Linked DNA regions of Prosthecomicrobium sp. N25. The protein of the gene in region 1 interacts with the protein of each later gene in a pairwise test. Links are inferred from orthologs where the notes say so. Each region holds a gene or a part of one and is shown on either strand. Other genes may lie near its edges. The genes, in order: WBG79_RS06790 and WBG79_RS13630.

Region 1 (3,304 bases):
CGACAGCGCGGCCTCGACGGGCAGTACGGCGAGCCAGATCAGGGCCAGGGACTTCGTGCCGCCGGTGAAGAGCGCGACCCAGGCGATGAGGGCCCCGATCGAGACGGCCAGCAGGAGATGCCCGAGCTGGAGGCGGCCGGTCTGCGAAACGGCGAGCGCGATCGGCGCCGGGGCGGCGAGCCAGAGCAGGGAGCCCGCCTCGGCCAGCCCCGTGGGACCGACGACGACCAGATGGATGGGCAGCGCGGCGAGGGCCAGCAGGCCGCCGACCAGGTTGACGGCGATGAAGGACCGGTGCCGGTGCAGCTCGATCGGATCGCCCGATGCCGAGGCATGGACGAGACCGTCGATGAACCGGCGGAAGGCCGGGAAGAGATCGAGCTTACGCAAAACCGTCACCAGAGCTCAGGGGCCGCAGGCGGCCCTGTCGGTCTCTCCGACGGAGGGATCGTGTCACGGCGGGGTTTAAGGAACGGCTAAGCGCATCGACCGGAAGCCTCCCCTGCGCCGGGTCCGGGCCGGTGCGTTCCGCTGCGGCGGCGGCTGACTTTGCGATCAGCGTTAACCAAGCCTTACACCGGGCCGGTTCGGGTGCGGCGCGGCGATCGTTCAAATTGTCATCAAATTCGATTCAAAGGTCCGGATCGGATCGAACCGTGTTTTCAAGCGCTTGCGCTAGTGTCTCGGACATCGGGGCCGGGAGCTCCGGATCGGGCCGGGGGACGAGGGCTCATGGGATTTTTCATTCGCGCAGGGCTTCTGGTCGGCATCGGGATCCTGCTCATTCCCGCCGACCAAGATGAAATCGCCCGCTCGGGCGACGCCCAGAAGGCGACCGCGCTGTCCACGCTGAGCTTCGCGAAAGCCGCCCTCGACGACCTTCGCGGCTTCTGCGGGCGCAACCCGGACGCCTGCGAAACGGGCTCGGCGCTTGCGGACGGCTTCAACGCCAAGGCCCGGACGGCCGCCAAGTGGGTCTACACGACGCTCGCCCCGGAGACGACCCGCCAGGCCTCAGCCCCGGCCCCCGCCCCGGCGGCGCCCGTCCCCCCCGCCGGCGCCGCCCCGGTGCCCACCGCCCATGCCGCCATCGCCGGCGACCCGATCGCGACCGGGACCGTCAAGGCGAAGCCGGAACCCAAGGAGATCGTCGTGCCCGTGCCGAAACCCAAGCCGGATCGGCCTGTCACGACAAGCTGAAGTGCGGCCCCGGTCCGTCGCGACCCATCCGGACCGTAAGCCGCCCGGCGCCCACCCCCTGCGCCGGTCTCCGCCGCGGCCGGCGTGCCCCATGCACGCCGGCCGCGGTGCTTTCTCACGCCGGGCCTCGCGCCGCCGCTTCTCTCGGCTGGAATGCGGCCTGACCGCATTCCCACGGGCGGCCGGACGCCCTATATCGGGCTCGGCCGGCGGATCGGGGACCGGACCGCATCCGGAGCATCCTTCGTGGCGCGCATCGACGACATCCTGGCCGACTTCGCCTTCATCGACGACTGGGAGGAGCGCTACCGCTTCCTCATCGAGCTCGGCCGTGCGCTCGAGCCCCTGCCGGAGGCGGCCCGCTCGGATGCCAACAAGGTGCGCGGCTGCGCGAGCCAGGTCTGGCTGGAGACGCGCATCGGCCGCGACGCCGAGGGCCGGACCATCCTCGACTTCCGGGGCGATTCGGACGCCCATATCGTCAAGGGACTCGTCGCCATCATCGTCGCGCTCTATTCCGGCCGCACGGCCTCCGAGATCGCCGGCCTCGACCCGGAGCCCGTCTTCAGGGCGCTCTCCTTGCGGGAACACCTGACCCCGCAACGCTCGAACGGGGTCAACTCCATGGTGGAGCGGATCCGCCGGGACGCGCGGGCCGCCGCCGCGGCCTGACGGCCGCTCAAGATCCGGCTCCGACCCGCGGGCGATAGTCCTCCGTTCCCCAGTGCCGGAGGGCGGCGCTCGCCGGGCCCTGCGCGGCTTCCGCCAGACCGTAGTGCACGGCGAGGCGTTCGAGGGCGATGCGCAGGACCACCTTGGCCGAGCGGGCGGGCCAGCGCCGCTCCGTCTCCACGGCTTCGAGCCCCTTCAGAAATCAGCAGACGTCGAGGAGCAGGCCGCCGAGGTCCGGGCCGACCGCGCGGACGGCGCCGGACACGCGGTCGCGGGCCGCGATGGCGGCGTCGGCGAGATCGCCGGGGCCGCCCCGCCGCCCTCCGCCCGACGAGCCCGGCCGCCAGTTGGAGGTGAGGCCGGGCATGAGGCCGCCGCGCGTGAAATCCCGGCGCAGGCGTTCGCCGGCCGCGAAGGCGGCCTCGCCGATGAAGGGCTCCCCATGCCGGTCGCGCCGTCGGCGCAGCCATGCGAGCGGGCTCTCGCCCTCGTCGACCAGGACGACGGGAGAGGACGGGTCGAGGGGATCCAGCGTGCGGGCGGCGGCGCGCTCCAGCGGGCGGTCGGGCCGGCCGGCGTCGGCGGGCTCGTCCAGGGCCGCGCGTCCGGCCGGGGTCAGGGCGATCTCGCCGCCCGGCAGGCGGGCCGTCAGGCCGGCCCCCTCGAGCGCCTCGAGCACCCCGCGGGCGACGCGCAGGCGTTCGATCGAGGCCGGGCCGATCCGCCGCAGGGCCGGGGCGGCGCCCGGCTCCCGCACGGCGGGACCGCGGCCCAGGAAGGCGAGGACCCGGCTCGTCGCCGGATCGGCGTGGCGGACGGGCGGCGGGGTCACGGCGCGCAGCCCGCGAGGACGATGTCGCGAAAGCCGTCGATCGCCTCCTCGATCACGCCGATGGCGGCCTCGGTATAGGGGTCGTCGCGGCGATCCTCGATCAGGCGGCAGGCATGCGCCACGGTGGTCCGGTCGCGCCCGAAGGCGGACCCGATGTCGGTCAGGCTCATGCCGAGCCGGACATGGCAGAGATACATGGCGACCTGCCGGGCGAGCGCCACGCGGGCGGAGCCTCGGGTCGCCCGCCTCAGGCTGCGGGCCGGGAGGCCGTAGGAGGCGGTCACGGCGGCCTCGACGAGGCAGAGAAGCGGGGTGGACGATCCGGCGCGCCGCGGCCCGCCCGGGCCCGTGCCGACGCGATGTTCGAACGTGGCCATAATGGGTGACCTCCGATCCGTGCATACTAGGAACTTATTCCCTTTCCATTGTTGTACGGTGCCGCGGAGCGGGGATAACTCGGGCTACTTATGGTGAATGCCTGCCAAACCTGCTCGCATCGTGGGAAACTTGTCCTCTCCTGTCGCAGCGGACCGAAGCTGATCCTCCTTGAGCGGAGGACAGTCATGATCGCAAGTCAGCGGGAATTCCGGGGGACTGCCG
Region 2 (3,207 bases), 1.5 Mb from region 1 along the record:
CCTTCCACGAAGGGATGGGCGACATAGGCCCGCCAGTCGTCGGGACGGGCGGCGCGCAGGCGGTCGAAGAGGTCCATGCGGCGGGCTAGCCGACCGCGTCGATCTTGGCCGGCCTCAGCTCGACGGATTCGCCGCAGCCGCAGGCCGAGACCTGGTTCGGGTTCCGGAACACGAAGCCGGAGGAGAGCTTGGTCGTTTCGAAGTCCATGGTGGTGCCGAGCAGGAAGAGCGCGGCCTTGGGGTCGACGTAGACCTTGACCCCCTTCTCCTCGACCACGTCGTCCTTCGGGTCCGCCGTCTCCACATAGTCCATCGTGTAGGACATACCGGCGCAGCCGCCGTTCTTCACGCCGACCCTCAGTCCCGCGACCGCCTGGTCCGAGCCCGCCATGATCTCCTTCACGCGGTCGGCGGCGGCGTCCGTCAGAGAGATCACCTTCAGTCCGAACATCGGCTTCTCCCCGTCAGTACCAGTCGAGCGCGACGCGGGCTTCTTCCGACATGCGGGACTGGTCCCACGGCGGATCGAAGACCATGCGGACACGCACGTCGTTGACGCCCTGCACGGCGCTGACGGCGTTCTCGACCCAGCCCGGCATCTCGCCGGCGACCGGGCATCCCGGGGCCGTCAGGGTCATGTCGATGTCGACGTTGCGGTCGTCGTCGATGTCGATCTTGTAGATCAGCCCGAGTTCGTAGATGTCGGCCGGGATCTCGGGGTCGTATACGGTCTTCAGCGCGCCGACGATGTCGGCCGTCAGCCGCTCGAGCTCCTCCGCCGGAATGGCCGAATCCGCGGGCCCGACGATGACGGGCGCGGTCTCCTGGCGGTCGTCCACTCTCAAGTCCATGGCCTGATGCCCCTCGGTTCCGCCACGTCCGTCGTCATGCGAAGAAATCATGAGCCTTTTGAAGGGCTTCGGCAAGCCTGTCGACCTCGTCGAGCCGATTGTACATCCCGAAGGATGCACGGCATGTGGAGGTGACGCCGAAACGCTTCAAGAGCGGCTGGGCGCAATGGGTCCCCGCGCGCACCGCAACCCCGTAGCGGTCGAGGATGGTGGCGACGTCGTGGGCATGGGCGCCTTCCAGGTCGAAGGCCACGATGGCGCCCTTGCCGGGCGCATGGCCGTAGATCTTCACCCGGTTGATCGACCCGAGCCGCTCGTGCGCATAGGCCCTGAGGCTCTCCTCATGGGCGGAGATGCGGGCGCGGCCGACGGATTCGATATATTTCAGCGCCGCGCCGAGCCCGACGGCCTCGATGATCGGCGGCGTGCCGGCCTCGAAGCGGTGCGGCGGCTCGCCGTAGGTGACCCACTCCTGGGTCACGTCCCGGATCATCTCTCCGCCCCCGAGGAAAGGCGGCATCTCGGCGAGCAGCTCCCGACGGCCCCACAGGACGCCGATGCCGGTCGGACCGTAGAGCTTGTGGCCGGTTATGCCGTAGAAGTCCACGCCGAGATCCTGGACGTCGACCGGCATGTGGACCGCCGCCTGCGCACCGTCGACCAGCACCTTGGCGCCGACCGACTTCGCCACCCGGACGATGTCCTTGATGGGCGTCACCGTGCCCAACATGTTCGACATGTGGGTGACGGCCACCACCTTGGTGCGCGGCGTCACCAGCTTCTCGAAGTCTTCGAACAGGAAGTTGCCCGCGTCGTCGACCGGCACCCACTTGATGACGGCGCCCTTGCGCTCCCGCAGGAAGTGCCAGGGGACAATGTTGGAGTGGTGCTCCATCAGCGAGAGGACGATCTCGTCGCCCTCCCCGATCCCCTGCCCGAGCGAGTTGGCGACCAGGTTGATCGCCTCGGTCACCGACTTCGTGAAGATGATCTCGTCCGTCGAGGCGGCGCCCAGATAGGCCCGGACGATCTCGCGGGCCTCCTCGTAGGCCTCGGTCGCGGCATTGGCCAGGTAATGCAGGCCGCGATGCACGTTGGCGTATTCGGAGGTCATCACCTTGACCATCCGGTCGATCACCGCCTGTGGCTTCTGCGCGCTCGCCGCATTGTCGAGATAGACGAGGTCGCGGCCGTTCACCTTCATGGACAGGATGGGGAAGTCCCGCCGGATCGCGTCGACGTCGTAGGGGGTCGTATCAGCAGCGAACGTCACGTCCTGTCGCCTTTCGTCCCGGGGCCCGCACCGCCCCTCAACCGCACCCCCGGACGGACCCGCGCCATGCGGGCCCCGGTCCGGGGCTCGGGACTCGGGGCCGGCGTCAGCCGGCCCGCGTCGCACGGCGCTCCAGCCAATGCTCGACCTCCGCCGCCACCGCGTCCCGGACGGCCTCGTTCTCGATGGCGTCGAAGACCTCGCCCAGGAACGCCACGATCAGCAGCTTCTCGGCCTCTGACTCCGGGATGCCGCGGCTCATGAGATAGAATTTCAGGCGGTCGTCGATCTCGCCCGTGGTGGCGCCGTGGCCGCAGACCACGTCGTCGGCGAAGATCTCGAGCTCCGGCTTGTTCATCGCCTCGGCGGAATCGGACAGCAGGATGGCGTTCGACGACATCTTGCCGTCGGTCTTCTGGGCGTGCTGGCGCACGACGATCTTGCCCTGGAAGATCGACCGGGCCTCATCGTCCACCACCGCCTTGTAGAGCTCCCGGCTGGTGCCGTGCGGCACGGCGTGGTCGATCACCAGCGTCGTGTCGCCGTGCCGCCGGCCGTCCAGCAGCGTGGCGCCGCGGGTGGAGAGCGTCGCGTGCTCCCCCGCGAAGGTGAGGAAGAGCTGCGACCGGGCGACCGCCGCGCCGGCTCCGAGCGCGAAGTGCTCGAGCGCGGCCTTCTCGCCGAGCGTGACCACCAGGGTCGAGAAGTGAACCGCAGTCACGGCCTCGGTCTGCAGCTTGATCCAGGTCGCCTTTGCGCAGTCCTCGAGCCTGAGCTCCGTCACCGCGTTGGTGTGCATCGGCACGCCCTCGGGGCCCCGGAAGGTCTCCAGGAAGGTGACCTCCGCGTTCGGCTCGACCTCGATCACGTGCCGGAGTGCGACCGACGCGGCCGCGCCGGTTGAGACGTGAGCGATCTCGATAGGCTTCTTCGGCTTGGCCTTGGCGGATACGCGGATCACCATGCCGTCGCGCATCAGCCCGGTGTTGAGCGTCACGATCGGGTCGGCGCTGGCGGCCGCGGAGATCCCGAGCCGCTCGCCCAGGGTATGGCCGTGCGGCAGGAGGGTCGAGAGCGGGTGCG

What was found.
Region 2: the proteins of WBG79_RS06790 (region 1) and WBG79_RS13630 interact in binary tests that used the Escherichia coli proteins (3 or more experiments, as listed by UniProt). The link is inferred for Prosthecomicrobium sp. N25 from one-to-one orthologs.

What each region holds. Positions count from the first base shown.
Region 1 is NZ_JBBCAT010000001.1:1,501,709-1,505,012, reverse strand. The notes cover bases 169-3,159. They hold WBG79_RS06790 (SufE family protein), read left to right. Parts: upstream 169-1,446; coding sequence 1,447-1,872; downstream 1,873-3,159. Other genes in these bases: WBG79_RS06780 (helix-turn-helix domain-containing protein), read right to left, coding at 2,701-3,081; WBG79_RS06795 (DUF5330 domain-containing protein), read left to right, coding at 733-1,200; WBG79_RS06800 (sensor histidine kinase), read right to left, coding at 169-399. In the rest of the region: more of WBG79_RS06800, read right to left, coding at 1-168; WBG79_RS06775 (DUF6477 family protein), read left to right, coding at 3,268-3,304. UniProt on the Escherichia coli protein: Participates in cysteine desulfuration mediated by SufS. Cysteine desulfuration mobilizes sulfur from L-cysteine to yield L-alanine and constitutes an essential step in sulfur metabolism for biosynthesis of a variety of sulfur-containing biomolecules.
Region 2 is NZ_JBBCAT010000001.1:2,996,525-2,999,731, forward strand. The notes cover bases 6-2,899. They hold WBG79_RS13630 (cysteine desulfurase), read right to left. Parts: upstream 2,125-2,899; coding sequence 886-2,124; downstream 6-885. Other genes in these bases: tenA (thiaminase II), read right to left, coding at 6-77; sufA (Fe-S cluster assembly scaffold SufA), read right to left, coding at 86-451; WBG79_RS13625 (SUF system Fe-S cluster assembly protein), read right to left, coding at 465-851; sufD (Fe-S cluster assembly protein SufD), read right to left, coding at 2,231-2,899. Outside these bases: more of tenA, read right to left, coding at 1-5; more of sufD, read right to left, coding at 2,900-3,207. UniProt on the Escherichia coli protein: Cysteine desulfurases mobilize the sulfur from L-cysteine to yield L-alanine, an essential step in sulfur metabolism for biosynthesis of a variety of sulfur-containing biomolecules.